DNA from 4 places in the Rhodococcus sp. 24CO genome. Region 4 is predicted to be linked to each of the others. Evidence: riboswitches for the same ligand, from Rfam matches in the RefSeq annotation. Region 4 holds a riboswitch; each other region holds the start of a gene.
What was found. Region 4 has a riboswitch for S-adenosylmethionine ahead of V2B23_RS15435 (aminotransferase class V-fold PLP-dependent enzyme). Riboswitches for the same ligand answer to the same signal wherever they lie in the genome.

Region 1 (4,210 bases), on a different contig from region 4:
TGATCGGCGATGTACTCGGGTTGAAGGTAGACCTGCAGACGGCTGACTGGGCACAGAACTTCGTCCGGATCGACTCTGGTGAAGCCGACGCGTTCCTCTCCAATGTGACTGTCACAGAGGAACGTAAGGAGAAGTACGACTTTGCCACCTACCGCCTCGATACCCTCGCGTTCGAGGCCAAAAAGGGTGCCGGGGTCTCCATCACGGAACCCAAGGACATTGCGGGTCTGAAGATCGCGGTGGGTTCCGGGACCAATCAGGAAGCGCTGCTGGTCAAGTGGAACGAGCAGAACGTCGCGGCCGGTCTGGCACCTACCGATATCTCCTACTATCAGAACACCACTGACTACTACCTCCCGCTGCAGTCCGGTCGCATCGATGCTTACTTCGGACCGAACCCGTCGTCGCAGTTCCATGCCAAGCAGTCGGGTGAAACCGAGGTGGTCGGGGAATTCTCCGGTGCGGGCGACACCCTGCAAGGACAGATCGCCGTGCTGGTGAAGAAGGACAACGGCCTGATCAAGGCAATCAACGACGCCATCAACCACACCATCGAGAACGGCACGTACCAGCAGATTCTCGAGCGCTGGAACATCACCGGTGAAGCCGTCGACACGTCGCTGATCAACCCGCCCGGCCTTCCGAAGACCAAGTGAGCATCCGCAAATGAGTGAGATCTTCGATGCGATCGTCATCGGCGGAGGGCTTGTCGGGTCCTCTGCCGCGTGGCGGCTCGCGGCGCGCGGGCACAGCGTCGTGCAGCTCGAGCAGTTCACGCCGGGGCACAAGCACGGTGCGTCCCATGGCACGTCACGTATCTACCGGCAGGCATACGACAATCACCTGTACACCGCGCTGGCAGCGTCGGCCCTTCCGCTGTGGCAGGAGTTGGAAACAACAACGGACATCGGGTTTCTGGAACTGACGGGCGCCGTCGACCATGGGCTGCCCGTTGCCGTCCTGACCAAGTCGCGGGTGCTTGTCGAAGCGGGTATCAAGGGCGAGATCCTCACTCCAGCCGAAGCGTCGGCCCGCTGGCCGGGGCTGCGATTCGATACAACCGTCCTGCATCACCGCGATGCGGGCAGGCTGCACGCGGACCGCGCCGTCGTTGCACTCGAAGCGGGTTCACGGTTCGAGGGCGCTGACGTCCGCCACAACACGCGGGTCCAGGCAGTTGCCGAGGCGTCGTACGGCGTCGACGTGATCACGGACGACGGGACGCTGCGAGCGCGGCACGTAGTGATTGCCGCCGGCGCGTGGACCGCGGAATTGATCGAGCGAAGCGAACTCGGCGCACAGGTCGTGTTGCCGACTTTGCGTACGACGCAGGAACAACCGGCACATTTTGCGCCCCTCGATCCTGGAACGGAGTGGCCGAGCTTTGTTCATCATCCCGGTGCAGAGCTGGACACAGCCGGGATCTACGGACTCGGTTCCGAAGACGGCATCAAGATCGGCGAGCATGCGACGGGGCCGGAGGTGACTCCGCAGACTCGTAGCTACACGCCCGACATCGCCGGCGAACAGCGTCTGGTCGACTATGCCGAAGCGTGGTTGCCGGGTGTCGATTCAACCCAGGTCGAGTCCCTGACCTGCCTGTACACCAGCACACCTGACAGCAATTTTGTGATCGACAGGGTCGGTGCGATCACCGTCGCCGCAGGTTTCTCCGGACACGGATTCAAATTCGGGCCGGCGTTGGGTGAGCTGGTGGCCGATCTGGTGGAAGGAAATACTCTGTCGCCGCAGCAATTCCAGCTAGGGGTGCGGTGAATGCGGCGCAAGGAAACCGAAAGGAAGGTCACATGAGTGTCGAGATTGCGGGAATCGGCGGCGTAGAGGTGCGGTCGGTGTCGCAGAACGATCCGCTGGCAGCTCCGCTCATCGCGGAATTGGCGGTGGAATACAGTTCGCGATACGGCGGTACGCGTGACGAGGTGTTCGAAGATCTCACAACCTATCCGGCCGAGGAGTTTGCACCGCCGCACGGAGCGTTGCTGGTTCTCACGCTCGGTGATCAAGCCATCGCCGGTGGCGCGTTTCGTCAATTCGATTCCACAACAGCCGAACTGAAAAGAATCTGGACGTCGGCTGCTTTTCGTCAGCGTGGCCTCGGAAAGATCGTTGTCCGGGAGTTGGAGTCCGAGATCGCAGCTCGGGGATACAACCGGGTCTATCTCACAACCGGTCCACGCCAACCCGAAGCGGTCGCGCTCTACCTGTCATGTGGCTACGCGCCGCTGTACGACACCGCGCTGTCACCGCTCGACGTGGGAATTCACCCATTCGAGAAGAAGCTACGGGTACGGCATGACTACGACCGGCGGGTATCGGCATGAGCGCGGCGCGGTTCCCGAAAATGTGGCGTAGCCTGCAATTCCTACTGAACGAGTTGACAACTCGCGATCATCTCGTAGACTTGCGAACGACCATCTCGAGCGACAGAGAGACCTGGCTCAATGAAGTCGCAGCAACCCTTCGCGTCATCGCGTGAGGGTGCTACCGCCAGGATCGATGGAGGAATGCAGTAATGAAGGCAGTTGAAGGCGGTTTCGCTACCGCGTGGTCGCGTCGTCACGTAGACCTGTGCCGCACAGCAGGATCGTTCTGTACTCACTGACCATGGCCGCGATGTTTACCGTCGTAGTTGACCCTGGTCAGTCTCTCGAGGCTCCCGTACGTGGGTAAGCCTGTTTTCTCTTCTCTTCGTAGCTGATTCGTGCTTGCTTGCCCCGTACTCCGGTGGTGGCAAGCGCGCTTTTCCGCATGCCTCTTTAGGAGTTCTTGGTGTCTTCACGCTCAATCGGTGCACGCTCACGCGTCACCGTCGCCGCTGGTATCGGCGCTATTTCGGTTCTCGGCACCGTACTTGCCGGTTGCAGCACCAGTAGTGGTGACACCAGCGCCGACGCCGGGCCGGCCCAGTCGGGTGGAACCCTGCGCTACGGACTCTCGACGGCGCCCACCTGCGCTGACCCTGCACAGGCAGGTACGAATCAGACTGTGTATGTCACTCGTACCGTGGTGGATTCGCTGACCGACCAGGATCCGGAGACAGGTGAGATCACGCCGTGGCTGGCAAAAAGTTGGGACATCAGCCCCGATGCCGCTAGCTTCACGTTCACGCTGCGCGACGGTGTCACGTTCAGTGACGGTACGCCGGTGACGGCAGAGTCGGTCAAGAAGAACTTCGACGTGGTCAAGGATCTGGGCCCGAACGCCGCCCTGGCGAAGAGCTACCTGTCCTCGTACACCGGCACGGATGTCGTCGACGCCCACACCGCCAAGGTCAACTTCTCCGGTCCCAATGTTCAGTTCCTGCAGGCAACTTCGACGCCGCAGCTCGGCATTCTGGCGGACTCGACCACGGCACTACCGTCGGAGCAGCGTTGCGCCGGGGCTGCGGTTGTGGGATCCGGCCCGTTTGTCTACACGGACTGGCAGCAGGATCGATCGGTCGCGATCGAGAAGCGCGCCGGATACAACTGGTCGTCGGATGTGACCGGTCATCAGGGGGAGGCGTATCTGGACGGCGTCAACTTCACTGTTGTTCCGGAGTCGGGAGTGCGTGCAGGCAGCGTCGCCTCGGGGCAACTCGACGCGGTCAGTGACGCATTGACGCAGGACGCTCCGCAGATCGAAGCGGCAGGCGGACGCATTCTCACTCGGCCCAATCCCGGGGTGAGCTTCTTCTTCCAGCCCAACGTGAGCCGCGGTGTTCTCGCCGATCAGGCTGTGCGCCAAGCGATCATCCCCGCGATCAACCGGCAGGAACTTGTCGACACGGTCCTGGATCCGTCGTTCTTCCCGGCGACGAGCCCACTGGCGCACACCACACCGCTCTATGCCGATCAATCAGGTGTCGTGACCTATGACGCCGACAAAGCGGAAAAGCTACTCGATGCGGCAGGGTGGAAGGCCGGTTCCGACGGAGTACGTGAGAAGGACGGCCAGAAACTGACTTTCGCGATTTCCTTCAGCCCGGCGTTCGCCGGCAACCAGGCAATCCTCGAGCTGGTTCAGCAGCAGCTGCGGAAGGTGGGTGTGGATGCGAGGCTCAACCTGCTGTCCAACGGGGAACTCACCGAGAAGCAGACTTCGGGTGATTACGATGCCGTGTACTACAACTCCACCCGTGCCGATGCGGACATCCTTCGGGCGTCCTTCGGCCTCGACGGTCGAAATCTCAACAAGCGCACTGCAGACC
Region 2 (4,210 bases), on a different contig from region 4:
CATGCGGCAGCCGGCACACCGACGACGTTGGCGACGGAGAGACCCATCATCACCATGGCAACGGCTTTGGCACGTTTACCCGGTTCAGCCAGGTGCGCCGCAACGAGGGCGGCAACACCGAAGTAGGCACCGTGCGGCAACCCGGCGACAAACCGGGCGAGCATCAGCGTGGTGTACGACGGCGCGAACACCGACGCGGCATTGCCCACCGTGAACGCGATCATGAGCGCGATCAGCAATGTGCGTCGCGGGATCCGAGCAGTCAGCGCCGCGATGAGCGGCGCGCCGACCACAACACCGAGCGCATACGCGGAAATGACATGACCGGCGGTGGGCTCGGACACCCCCAACCCGGTTGCCATCTCCGGCAGGAGACCCATTGCCACGAACTCGGTGGTGCCGATTCCGAATCCGCCGAGTGCCAACGCGAGCATCGCCGGACCCCTGGCAGACCGAGCCCCGGATGTCGGGGCATCAGGGCGGGAGAGGGTAGACGAAGTCACTGGTCAATTGTGGTCGCACCCTTGGTTGAACTTCCAAGTGAGAGCGGGTGAGTTCGCTCACGTGAGACTGCAGACACAGAGCAGACACAGATGGGACGCCCGGAGTCCGGGCGTCCCATCTGGAAAGTGCAGCTGTGGAACTTACTACTTGGCTGCCATCGACTTCTGCAGGTTCACATCGAGCGCACCGAGGAATTCTTCGGTGGTCAGGTAACCCTGGTCGCCGCCGACCAGCATCGAGAGGTCCTTGGTCATCTGGCCGCTTTCGACGGTCTTGATGACAACGTCTTCGAGCTGCTGCGCGAAGCCGATGACCTCAGGGGTGTTGTCGAGCTTGCCGCGGTGCTCGAGCCCACGGGTCCACGCGAAGATGGACGCGATCGGGTTGGTCGAGGTGGGCTTGCCCTGCTGGTGCTGACGGTAGTGACGCGTGACGGTGCCGTGAGCAGCCTCTGCCTCACAGGTCTTTCCGTCCGGTGTCAGCAGAACCGACGTCATGAGGCCGAGCGAGCCGAAGCCCTGAGCCACTGTGTCGGACTGGACGTCGCCGTCGTAGTTCTTGCATGCCCAGACGTAGCCGCCCTCCCACTTGAGTGCGGAAGCGACCATGTCGTCGATGAGGCGGTGTTCGTAGGTCAGACCAGCGGCATCGAACTCAGCCTTGAACTCGGTCTCGTAGACGTGCTGGAAGATGTCCTTGAAGGCACCGTCGTACGCCTTGAGAATGGTGTTCTTGGTGGACAGATACACCGGGTAGTTCTGCTGCAGACCATAGGTGAGCGACGCACGAGCGAAGTCACGGATGGAATCGTTGAAGTTGTACTGCCCCTGGACGATGCCGCCATTCTCGGGGAAGTTGACCAGTTCGTGCTCGATCGGTGCGCTTCCGTCCTCAGGCGTGTAGGTGATCATCACCTTGCCGGGGCCGGGGACCTTGAAGTCTGTGGCGCGGTACTGGTCACCGAATGCGTGACGGCCGATGATGATCGGCTTGGTCCAGCCCGGGACGAGTCGCGGAACGTTCGAGATGATGATCGGTGCGCGGAAGATCGTGCCGCCGAGAATGTTGCGGATCGTTCCGTTCGGGGAACGCCACATCTTCTTGAGACCGAATTCCTCGACACGAGCCTCGTCCGGCGTGATGGTGGCGCACTTGACGCCCACGCCGTGCTTCTGGATCGCGTGTGCGGCGTCGATGGTGACCTGGTCATCCGTCTCGTCGCGGTATTCGATACCGAGGTCGTAGTACTCGAGGTTCACATCGAGGTACGGGTGGATCAACTTGTCTTTGATGAACTGCCAGATAATGCGTGTCATCTCGTCGCCGTCGAGTTCGACGACGGTGCCCTCAACCTTTATTTTGGACATGGGTGCTTCGCGTCCTCCTAGGAAGTTTCCCCTGGTTACACGGTTGCGGTCACACTTTGTGAGTGAGTCCGCGAACGGTTCGATTATCAAACCTAGACTGTGTGGACTGATCCCGGGAGATGAGTCCCAAACAAGACAAGCGTACTGCTAACCCTGGGAGCCGCAACCGGCAGCCCCTCCTCCAAGTCACTACTCGTCGGTAACTTTTGCCTGCTAGCGGGCACCCTCACGTCGAATGGCGACTGGTGACACCGCACACTTCGACCCGCGTCATCCTTCGGCTTCACTCCCGGTAGAATTCAGCTCGGTCATGAGTACCAGCGTCAAGCCCCGGCTCGCTGGACGGCAACCCTCCAACCGCGGTGGGGTGCCCCGGGTGATGACCAGGTCGCCTCGAGGCGAAACTGCGCAATTGCAGTTTCACCGGATTTCCAGGCGACAAGCGCGGGTCCGACAGGGACGGACCCCAGACCGGGCCGAGCCCCACGGAGGTTTTTCAGTATGTGTCGCACTTGTAGATAGACCCCAGCACGGGGCGGCGATCATTCGCCCCCGTCCGACAGCTATCCGTCAGACCACTGGAGTACACAAATCATGACCGACATCTCAGCTAACTGGTCCTTCGAGACCAAGCAGGTCCACGCCGGACAAACCGCAGACACCGCCACCAACGCGCGCGCACTGCCGATCTACCAGACCACCAGCTACGTCTTCGACAGCACCGACCACGCCGCCGCGTTGTTCGGTCTGGCTGAGCCGGGCAACATCTACACGCGCATCATGAACCCGACGCAGGACGCCGTCGAGCAGCGCATCGCTGCACTCGAAGGTGGTGTCGCGGCACTCCTCCTGTCCTCGGGTCAGGCTGCCGAAACCCTCGCAATCCTCAACCTCGCAGAGGCCGGAGACCATATCGTTGCCAGCCCCTACCTGTACGGCGGCACCTACAACCTCCTGCACTACACGCTTCGCAAGCTCGGCATCGAAGTCACGTTCGTCGAGGATCCCGACAACCTCGACCACTGGCGCGAAGCCATCCGCCCGAACACCAAGGCATTTTTCGGCGAAACGATCGCAAATCCCAAGAACCACATCCTCGACATCCCCGGGATCTCAGCGGTGGCTCATGAGAACGGCCTCCCCCTGATCGTCGACAACACCGTCGCGACGCCCTACTTGCTTCGCCCCCTCGAACACGGCGCCGACATCGTCCTGCACTCCGCCACCAAATACCTCGGCGGACACGGCACGGCTATCGCCGGCGTCATCGTCGACGGCGGTACTTTCGACTGGACGCAAGGCCGGCACACCAACTTCACCACCCCCGACCCGAGCTACCACGGCGTCACCTTCGCCGACCTCGGCGCACCCGCCTACGTTCTCAAGGCGCGTGTACAACTGCTGCGCGACCTCGGCTCCGCCGTCGCACCGTTCAACGCGTTCCTCATCGCCCAGGGCATCGAAACGTTGAGCCTGCGCATCGAGCGCCATGTCTCCAACGCTCAGCAGGTGGCCGAATTCCTCGAAGGCCACCAGGCCGTCGCGTCCGTCTCCTACGCCGGACTCCCCTCCTCGCCGTGGTACGAACGCGGAAAGCAGCTGACCCCCAAGGGAACCGGCGCCATCGTCACGTTCGAACTACCCGGCGGCGTCGACGCCGGCAAGAAGTTCGTCAACGCCCTGACGCTGCACAGCCACGTCGCCAACATCGGTGACGTCCGCTCCCTCGTCATCCACCCCGCCTCCACCACTCACGCCCAACTCACCCCCGAGGAACAACTCGCCGCCGGCGTCACCCCCGGTCTCGTCCGCCTCGCCGTCGGAATCGAAGGCATCGCCGACATCCTCGCCGATCTCGAAACCGGCCTCACCGCGGCGGCAGCGTCTTGACCGTCAACGAGGCTCAGACACCGGTCGCGGATGTCCTGCCGCCCCCGGACGGCCGAGTCGGAACCGTCGACATCGGCTCGCTGCAACTCGAGAACGGCGCGGTGCTGCCGTCGGTATCGCTTGCGGTTCAACGGTGGGGCGAACTGTCCCCGAACCGCGACAACGTCGTGCTCGTGGAACATGCATTGACCGGCGACTCACACGTCACCGGTCCGTCGTCCGAGAATCAGCCGTCACCCGGTTGGTGGAACGGAATGGTTGGCCCGGGCGAACCTGTCGACACAGGCGAATGGTGTGTCATCGCCACCAATGTTCTGGGCGGTTGTCGCGGCACCACCGGTCCGAGTTCCCTTGCCGAGGACGGCAAACCGTGGGGTAGCCGGTTTCCCGGCATCTCCATTCGGGATCAGGTCGCAGCCGAGAAGAAGCTGATCGACCTGCTCGGCATC
Region 3 (4,210 bases), on a different contig from region 4:
TATGTCCGAATTGTCATTGTTTAGTGCTACGAAAAGGATCCGTCGTATTTCCGACAAGGGCGGCGACGGATTCCAGAACAATGGTCGGGCGATATGGGTACAGCTCCACGGACGCCGGTGTCGAGATCCCGGTCATGACGAGGATGGTCTGCAAGCCGGCCTCCAGGCCACACACGATGTCGGTGTCCATCCGGTCGCCGATCATCAGGGTGTTGGCTGAATGAGCGCCGATGGACCGCAGTGCGGATCGCATCATGAGGGCATTCGGCTTGCCGACGTAGTACGGGTCGCGTCCCGTGGCTTTGGTGATCAAGGCGGCAACCGAACCGGTGGCAGGCAACGAACCCTCCCGTGAGGGCCCGGTGGCGTCGGGATTGGTGGCAATGAACCGCGAGCCTCGCTCGACCAATCTGATGGCGGTGGTGATGGCCTCGAACGAGTAGGTGCGGGTTTCTCCCAGGACGACGTAATCGGGATCGCTGTCCGTCAGGACGTATCCGATGTCGTGCAGCGCCGTGGTCAGGCCGGATTCGCCGACCACGTACGCGCTGCCTCCCGGTCGTTGATTTGCGAGGAAGGTGGCGGTCGCCAGCGCTGACGTCCAGATGGACTTCTCCGGGATGTCGAGACCGGAGTTGAGTAGACGTGCCCGTAAGTCTCGTGGCGTTCTGATCGAGTTGTTGGTCAGCACCATGTACGGGATGTTGTTCGCTGCAAGTTCGGCGAGGAACGTATCCGCTCCCGGTATCAAGTGTTCTTCGTGAACAAGGACCCCGTCCATGTCCATGAGGTAGGTCCACTGGGTTTCATTCGCGGTTTTGGTCATGCTTCAAGTATGTGGGAACGGCGTCCGGCGTGGGCGGTCAAGCGAGTAGACGCCACAGTCCGATCAGGCCGACGACGACAATCGTGTACCGCAGCGCAGTGGGAGACAGGCGTCGCCCGTAGCGGGCTCCGAGTACACCGCCGCCGAGCGAGCCGACAGCGATCAAACCGGCTGCTGCCCAATTGATCTGGTCGAAGGCCAAGCTGATGTACATCACCGCGGCGACGATGTTGACGAGTAGTGAGAGCAGGTTCTTCGCGCCGTTCATGCGCTGCAGGGTTTCGGGAAGGATGGCACCCATCACACCGATCAGGAGGATGCCCTGTGCGGCGGTGAAATAGCCGCCGTAGATACCGACGGCAAATGTGCCCGCAGTCAGGAGCATCAACCGTGTGGTCGACAACGTTGTCTCTTCGGTCGAGCGCTTCTTCGCCCACGCCTGGATCCGTGGTTGGAGGAGGACGAGAGCGAGCGCCAGGATCAGCAATACCGGAACTATGGTCTCGAACAACTTCTCGGGTAGGTGCATCAGCAACCACGAGCCGAGCAGCGCCCCGGCGAGCGACGCCGGAATCTGCCACCGAAGCCGGTCCCACTGCCCCGACAATTCGCGTCGGTAACCCCAGGTGCCGGAAACACCCCCGGCGACCAGGCCGACGGCATTGGACATCGTCGCGGTGACCGGAGGCATGCCGAAAGCCACGAGCGTGGGGAACGTGATCAGAGTTCCACTGCCCACCACGGCGTTGATCGCCCCGGCACCGATACCTGCCACGAGAATAAAAAATGCGTCCAGTCCGCTCACTCCGCAGACGGTACTGCAGGGCGATTCGGGGGTGAGCGGTGGCTCGCGGGCGCCGGATGCGGCTCATCTATTCAACACTGCCTTCGCCGCTTTCGGGAGGCTTGCGATCAGCCTGATTTCAACATGCATAGTTCCCTATTTCCCTTGTCTCGCAGGGAAATACAACATTTGACGACCGGGGATTCTGCGTCTACTCTTTGCTCACCATCTCGAGCGACCGAGAGACCTGGCTCATCGACGTCGCAGCAACCCCCCGAGTAATCGGGAGCGGGTGCTTTCTGCCAGGACCGATGGAAGGCATCACATGGGTATCACTCGCTGCGCCGGTATTGCTTCGTGCGCCGGTTCGAACGCGTACGCACCGCACCGTCGACGTCACATCGACCTGCGTCGTACCGCATCGTGTCACTGTCGCTGACCGAAATTCTCTGCACTGGAAATTCGTCGCGCAGCAATCCCATATTCCGAAAGGTCTATTTTGTGATGTCCACTCCGTCAGGCAGCGCGCCGTGAGCGCGCCCACCGAGGTCCGCCCCGAGAAGTCGGTAGCCGAGCCTCAGCTTTCCGACTCGGAACTTGTTGTTGCCCGCACCTGGCATCCGTTCCAATGGGTGGTCAGTGCGATAGTACTGATCCTGCTGGCCCAGTTCATTCATGGTCTTGTGGTGAATCCCGGCTGGGACTGGCCGACGTTCGCGCAGTACTTCACCGCGAAGTCGGTGCTTGCCGCATTGTGGGTGACGATCAAACTGACCTTGTGGGGAACGATCCTCGGGTTCGGACTCGGAGTCGTGCTGGCGCTTGGTCGACTGTCGAATAATCCGGTTCTGCAGGTGATCGCCTGGACTTATATCTGGGCGTTCCGCTCGATTCCACTGATCGTGCAGTTGCTCTTCTGGTTCAACATCACCTATCTCTACCAAACGCTCTCTCTCGGAATACCGTTCGGGCCGGAATTCTTCACGTTTCAGACCAGCGGAGTCATCGGCGGATTCACCGCAGCTGTCATCGGTTTAGCGCTGCATCAGGCTGCGTACTCCGCGGAGATCATCCGCTCCGGCATAATCTCGGTGGATCACGGGCAGATCGAAGCTGCTCATTCGCTCGGGATTCCTCGCCGACGCCAGTTCTTCAAGATCATTCTGCCGCAGGCGATGCGGGCGATTCTTCCCAATGCCGCGAACGAAGTGATCGGGTTGTTCAAGGGGACGTCTATCGTCTCGACGATGGCAATCGCCGAACTGTTCTACCAAGTACAGGTCATCTTCGGGCGCAACGGACGAGTGGTGCCGCTCCTGATGGTTGCAACACTCTGGTACATCATCCTCACGACGCTGCTCTCGATCGGCCAGTACTACGTCGAACGTCATTACGCTCGCGGCTCGGCGCGAGCACTTCCGTTGACGCCTCTGCAGAAGGCGCGCAACAAATTCAACGAGATTCGTGATGCGCGTCTCGACATTCCGAGGGGTGCGACCCGATGACCGCGGAATTGATCGAAGACAACGTCTACGCCGTCGAGGCGCGGGGCATCCACAAGTCGTTCGGTTCACTGGAAGTGCTTGCCGGCGTGGATCTCCTGGTCCGCAAGGGCGAGGTGACCGTCATTCTCGGGCCGTCGGGTTCGGGAAAATCCACTCTGCTGCGCACCCTGAATCACCTGGAGAAGGTCGACCGGGGAACAGTGCGGATCGACGGGGAACTGATCGGATACCGGCGCAAGGGAAATCGGCTACACGAACTGCGCGATCGCGAAATCCTGAAGCAACGCTCGCACATCGGTTTCGTGTTCCAGAACTTCAACCTGTTTCCCCATCTCACCGCTCTCGAAAATGTAGTGGAAGCCCCGCTGTCGGCGCAGAAGCGTGATCGCGAAGACGTGTACCGAGAGGCGCGGATCTTACTCGAACGAGTCGGTGTGGGAGACAAAGCCGATCAGTATCCACGTCAACTCTCCGGTGGCCAACAGCAGCGAGTTGCCATTGCTCGAGCCTTGGCACTGCGGCCGGCGGTGATTCTCTTCGACGAACCGACGTCGGCACTGGACCCGGAACTGGTTGGTGAAGTTCTCGAAGTTCTTGCCCAACTCGCTCGTGACGGTGCCACGTTGATCATCGTCACGCACGAAGTCGGCTTCGCCCGCGAGGTAGCGGACACCGCAGTCTTCATGGACGGCGGCGTCATCGTCGAACAGGGCCCGCCCTCGCAGGTGATCGACAATCCCGTCCACGAACGAACCAAAGCTTTTCTCTCCCGCGTCCTCTGACGACACGGTCGACGGTTATGACGCCGTCACCACACAGACACTTCCCCGAAAGGCACACACTGATGTTCTCTCGATCCCGCCGCGCCACGTTTCTGATCTCGGCTCTCGCCACTGTCGGACTGCTCAGCGCTGGATGCAGCAGTGCGGACGCGGAGTCCGACGGCAGCCAGGTCACTGCAGCCGCGGGTTACAACCTCACCGCAGAGCAGAATCGCATCACCACCGCGAAAGTCGATTCCATCGCTGCCGAGGTGCCTGCGGACATCCGCGACAGCGGCACCCTGCGAGTGACCGGTAGCGCCGGATCTGCTCC
Region 4 (4,210 bases):
CGGCCGACGTCACGAAGAAGAACACGATGACAACGATCGCGAGAACACTCGAGATCGTTCCGAGCGGAAGACCGTCGAGAAGCGTGAACAGCGACGTGTTGGTGTCGACGGCGCCGGACCCGTCGAGCATGGTGCCCTCGTTGCGCTGACGCAGAATGCCGGAGTTACCGAAGATCGTGAACCACAACGAACCGACCAGCGTCGGGGCCAGCAGCACACCGAAGACGAATTCGCGGATGGTGCGACCACGTGAGATGCGTGCGATGAACATGCCGACAAACGGTGCCCAGCTCATCCACCAACCCCAGTAGAAGATGGTCCATGTGCCCTGCCAGCCGTCTTCCGCAAACGGGGAGGTGCGCAGCATCAGTTCCGGAAGGGCCTGAACGTAGCCGCCGAGGTTCTGTACCCAGGACTGCAGCAGGAACAACGTGGGGCCGAGGATCAGGACGAACAGGGCCAGCGCTGCAGCGAGCATCATGTTGATGTTGGAGAGCCACTTCAGGCCCTTGGTGACACCGGAGACCACGGAGAAGGTGGCCATACCCGTCACGATGACGATGATGGCGATGACCAGCCAGTTGTCGGTTTCCACCCAGCCGAGGTAGTCGAGGCCGGCGGTAATCTGCTGAACACCGAATCCGAGCGAGGTGGCGACGCCGAACAGGGTGCCGACGATCGCGACGACGTCGATGGCGTGCCCGATCTTGCCCTCGATGCGGGCGCGTCCGAGTAGGGGTTCGAGGAGCCAGCGGATCGAGAGCGGGCGACCCTTGCGGTAGGTCATGTACGCCAGTCCGAGACCGACAACAACGTAGATGGCCCACGCGTGCAGGCCCCAATGGAACATCGTCAGTTCCATGGCCTGATTTGCGGCCGCGTCGGTGGATCCTGCTACCCGGCCCGCGACCGGCGGGTCCACGTAGTGCGAAAGTGGTTCTGCCACTCCGTAAAACACCAGACCGATGCCCATGCCAGCACTGAACAGCATGGCAAACCACGACATCATGCCGAACTCGGGTTGTTCGTCGTCGCGGCCGAGCCTGATGTTGCCGATCCGGCTGATCGCGCAGTAGAGCGCAAAGACCACAAATCCGGTGGCGGACAGGATGTACCACCAGCCGACACCATCGGTGATGGCGTTGTTGAGGCTCTGGAAGGCGTCGGACGCAGTCCCGGAGTAGATCACGGCAAAGGCGATCAGCCCGAAGATCACTATCGATGCCGGGACGAATACGGGTTTCCGTAGTCCCTTCCACGCGTTTTTGACCGCAGTCATCTCGCTCCTTCACACAGTTCAGCGTGCCTATCGCACTCCGGCGACATCGTCGACGCGTTCAGCCCTCGTATGGCGGCCACAGGTCGCGTAGGTGGGCATGTGCTCGCACCATCGCAGTAAAGACCGGGCTATCGCTTTGCAATTCAACGTAGCTGCGCAGTTCTGTCGACTCAAATGAATGAAAGGTGGTGCAGTGTTGACGAATATGCCGGCTCTATTCGGCTATTCACCTGTATTTTGTTGCTGTTAAATGATTTTCGCAATCTCAGGTTCGAAATTTGTTCGAATCTCTCTGGAATTCAAGGAACGAAGGATCTTCGTGAGCTTCGGAACGAATCGAATTTGTCAAACTCGGCGAATGATTTTGTAGGTCACCGCTTATGGCCCGCGGATGCCGCTCTCGACGATAGCGGTGCCACGGAAGTCGAAACGTTGCCGTGATGGTGGTCACCACGAGGAGACGTCGGGCGATTTGTCGGTATCGAGAGCGCGCTCCGCGCTGGGGTTGACAAGCCGGTGGAGTCCTGTCATTCTCGTTTGCAGGTCACGAGTACCAGTGTTCAGCCCCGGCTTGCTGGTCGGCAACCCTCCTCCGCGGTGGGGTGCTCCGGGTGACGACCCGGCTGTATCCGAAAACGGATTCGGCAAGCGCGGACTCTTCCGGGGACATCACCCGAACGAATGAGTCCTTGAACGTGAGGATTGTCTTCGATGACTGCTGTTCTGAGTGCCGATACCTGCACCGCTCCCATCGCCAAGGTTTCCGGCGCCGACCTGCAGGTTCCCCTCGTCCAGGGTGGCGAGTGTTCCTATGCGAACTTCGACTACGCAGCGAGCGCGCCGGCGTTGGCCCAGGTCACCGACCGCATTGCGGAACTGCTTCCCACGTACGCCAGCGTCCACCGTGGTGCCGGATACGCCTCGCGGATCTCCACACTCACCTACGAGAACGCTCGCGAATCGGTTGCCCGCTTCGTGAACTGCGCCGACGATCAGGTTGTCGTCTTCACCCGCAACACGACGGACTCGCTCAATCTTCTCGCTCAGTCCGTGCCCGGCAGCACTGTCGTTCTCGACGTCGAGCATCACGCAAACCTGTTGCCCTGGAACGATGCTCGCATCGTCACGGCCGCTGATACCGTCGAAGAAACCATCGAGCGCCTGATCGCAGAACTGTGCACCAAGCCCGCCGCACTCCTCGCCATCACGGGAGCGTCCAACGTGACCGGCGAGATCCTGCCGATCGCACGCCTCGCGGACATTGCACATCGTTGTGGTGCACGCATCCTCGTCGACGCTGCGCAGTTGGCTCCCCACCGTCGTATCGACCTGCAGGACTGCGGAGTCGACTACCTCGCATTCTCCGGACACAAGCTGTACGCACCGTTCGGTGCCGGCGTCCTCGTCGGTCGCCGCGACTGGCTCGACGAGGCCAAGCCGTACCTCGCCGGTGGTGGCGCTGTCCGTGAGGTGACGCTGGAATCCACCGAGTGGGCCTGCGCTCCCGCCCGTCACGAGGCCGGTTCGCCCAACGTCCTCGGTGCTGCTGCAATCGCCGCTGCCTGCGACGCCCTGACCGCTCTCGACTTCGATGCCATCTCGGAGCACGAGAAGGCGCTCACCGCTCAGCTGACCGACGGACTGGCCGCCGTCGCCGGCGTCAACTTGCTCCGGTTGTGGGCCGATGCTCCCGACGCCGTCGGAATCGTCACCTTCACCGTCGACGGCTACGAAGCCGGCGAGGTTGCCGCATTCCTCTCGGCAGAACATGGCATCGGCGTCCGCGACGGACGCTTCTGCGCACACCCGTTGCTCTCACGTCTCGGCCTGTCCGGCGGTGCCGTTCGCGCCAGCCTCGGATTGGGCAGCAGCTCCGACGACGTCACCCGCCTGATCAACGCCGTGAGCATCCTGGTTTCGAATCAGCGTGATTGGAACTACGAAAAGACCGCCGGTGCATGGAATCCTGTGCCCGAGACCCGCACTTTCCTTGGTGGCACCGCCGGCGACGCCGGCGCAGCCGAATGCGTCTGAGCTCACATCCGGATGCAGTGATTGAAATAGGCAACTAACATGGCAGACATGACAACTGCGGCGTTTGGAATGTGTACGAGCTGACGATCGTCTCGCGCTCACCCCTCCCTCCATACTTTCGGAGATACACATGTCTTCTATCGCATCTCATTCCCTGCACGTAGCTGTTGAACTGACCGGATTCGGCCACCATCCCGCTGCCGAAGGAGCTCCCGGCAACCTGCCGCTCATCGGCGCGGATTACTGGGTCGATCTCACCGAAGGTGACACCCTTCTCGATCTGACGGCCTTCCCCGTCAATGTCATTCGGATCCGTGCCACCGACCTGCGCGACGCCCAAGCTCAGCGCGCCCAGATTCGTGCGGCGATTGCCGAGGACGGCCGTGATCCTGACTCTGTTGCCGTGTTGGTCGATCTCGAAATCCTGATCGCTCCGGAAGCGCGGGCTGCGCGTAAAGAGTTGGCGCAGTTGGACAGTGCGCTGAACGTCCCGCGTATCCCGGCGTCGCTGCACTACGTAGGAACACCGTCCGGTCTCGGCAGTTTGATCGCCGATATTCGGGCTGCCGACGTTGCAGACGGTGTGACGTTGCTTCCGTTGTCGTTGCCTCGCACTCTCGAACATCTTGTCGGCGAAACCATTCCGTGGCTGCAGTCGCGGGGATTGGTGACTCCGGCCACAGCTGTCGACGAGGTTCTCGGGCGCTTCGGATTGCCGCAGCGTCAGCGCACGCTCGCGTCCTGATCGCCGATTGCATCTGCGTAGAGGTGGAATAGCGACGGCAGTTGGTCGGCGCCATCCACCTGTGCCAGAAGCGCCCAGCACTGCGCAGTGATCGACCGCGCCCGCTTGCCAATCCAGTTGGTGGGCAGTAATTCCGGTGGTAGGAGCGGATC

Region 1: it holds a riboswitch for S-adenosylmethionine, as region 4 does, so the genes downstream of both, V2B23_RS20455 (putative leader peptide) here and V2B23_RS15435 (aminotransferase class V-fold PLP-dependent enzyme) in region 4, are expected to answer to the same signal.
Region 2: it holds a riboswitch for S-adenosylmethionine, as region 4 does, so the genes downstream of both, V2B23_RS19920 (bifunctional o-acetylhomoserine/o-acetylserine sulfhydrylase) here and V2B23_RS15435 (aminotransferase class V-fold PLP-dependent enzyme) in region 4, are expected to answer to the same signal.
Region 3: it holds a riboswitch for S-adenosylmethionine, as region 4 does, so the genes downstream of both, V2B23_RS20430 (amino acid ABC transporter permease) here and V2B23_RS15435 (aminotransferase class V-fold PLP-dependent enzyme) in region 4, are expected to answer to the same signal.

What each region holds. Positions count from the first base shown of each region.
Region 1 covers NZ_JAZFNF010000008.1:53,580-57,789, forward strand. Annotated here, with positions in the region: gene V2B23_RS20440 (ABC transporter substrate-binding protein) at 1-656, shown strand, start outside; gene V2B23_RS20445 (FAD-dependent oxidoreductase) at 667-1,776, shown strand; gene V2B23_RS20450 (GNAT family N-acetyltransferase) at 1,809-2,342, shown strand; SAM riboswitch class I at 2,430-2,524, shown strand; gene V2B23_RS20455 (putative leader peptide) at 2,534-2,623, shown strand; gene V2B23_RS20460 (ABC transporter substrate-binding protein) at 2,791-4,210, shown strand, end outside.
Region 2 covers NZ_JAZFNF010000007.1:450,988-455,197, forward strand. Annotated here, with positions in the region: gene V2B23_RS19910 (MFS transporter) at 1-434, opposite strand, end outside; gene V2B23_RS19915 (NADP-dependent isocitrate dehydrogenase) at 648-1,871, opposite strand; SAM riboswitch class IV at 2,178-2,322, shown strand; gene V2B23_RS19920 (bifunctional o-acetylhomoserine/o-acetylserine sulfhydrylase) at 2,466-3,761, shown strand; gene metX (homoserine O-acetyltransferase MetX) at 3,758-4,210, shown strand, end outside.
Region 3 covers NZ_JAZFNF010000008.1:49,305-53,514, forward strand. Annotated here, with positions in the region: gene V2B23_RS20420 (HAD-IIA family hydrolase) at 14-826, opposite strand; gene V2B23_RS20425 (sulfite exporter TauE/SafE family protein) at 864-1,631, opposite strand; SAM riboswitch class I at 1,833-1,928, shown strand; gene V2B23_RS20430 (amino acid ABC transporter permease) at 2,141-3,115, shown strand; gene V2B23_RS20435 (amino acid ABC transporter ATP-binding protein) at 3,112-3,897, shown strand; gene V2B23_RS20440 (ABC transporter substrate-binding protein) at 3,960-4,210, shown strand, end outside.
Region 4 covers NZ_JAZFNF010000005.1:538,877-543,086, reverse strand. Annotated here, with positions in the region: gene V2B23_RS15440 (BCCT family transporter) at 1-1,279, opposite strand, end outside; SAM riboswitch class IV at 1,822-1,936, shown strand; gene V2B23_RS15435 (aminotransferase class V-fold PLP-dependent enzyme) at 1,991-3,313, shown strand; gene V2B23_RS15430 (hypothetical protein) at 3,444-4,058, shown strand; gene V2B23_RS15425 (PaaX family transcriptional regulator C-terminal domain-containing protein) at 4,037-4,210, opposite strand, start outside.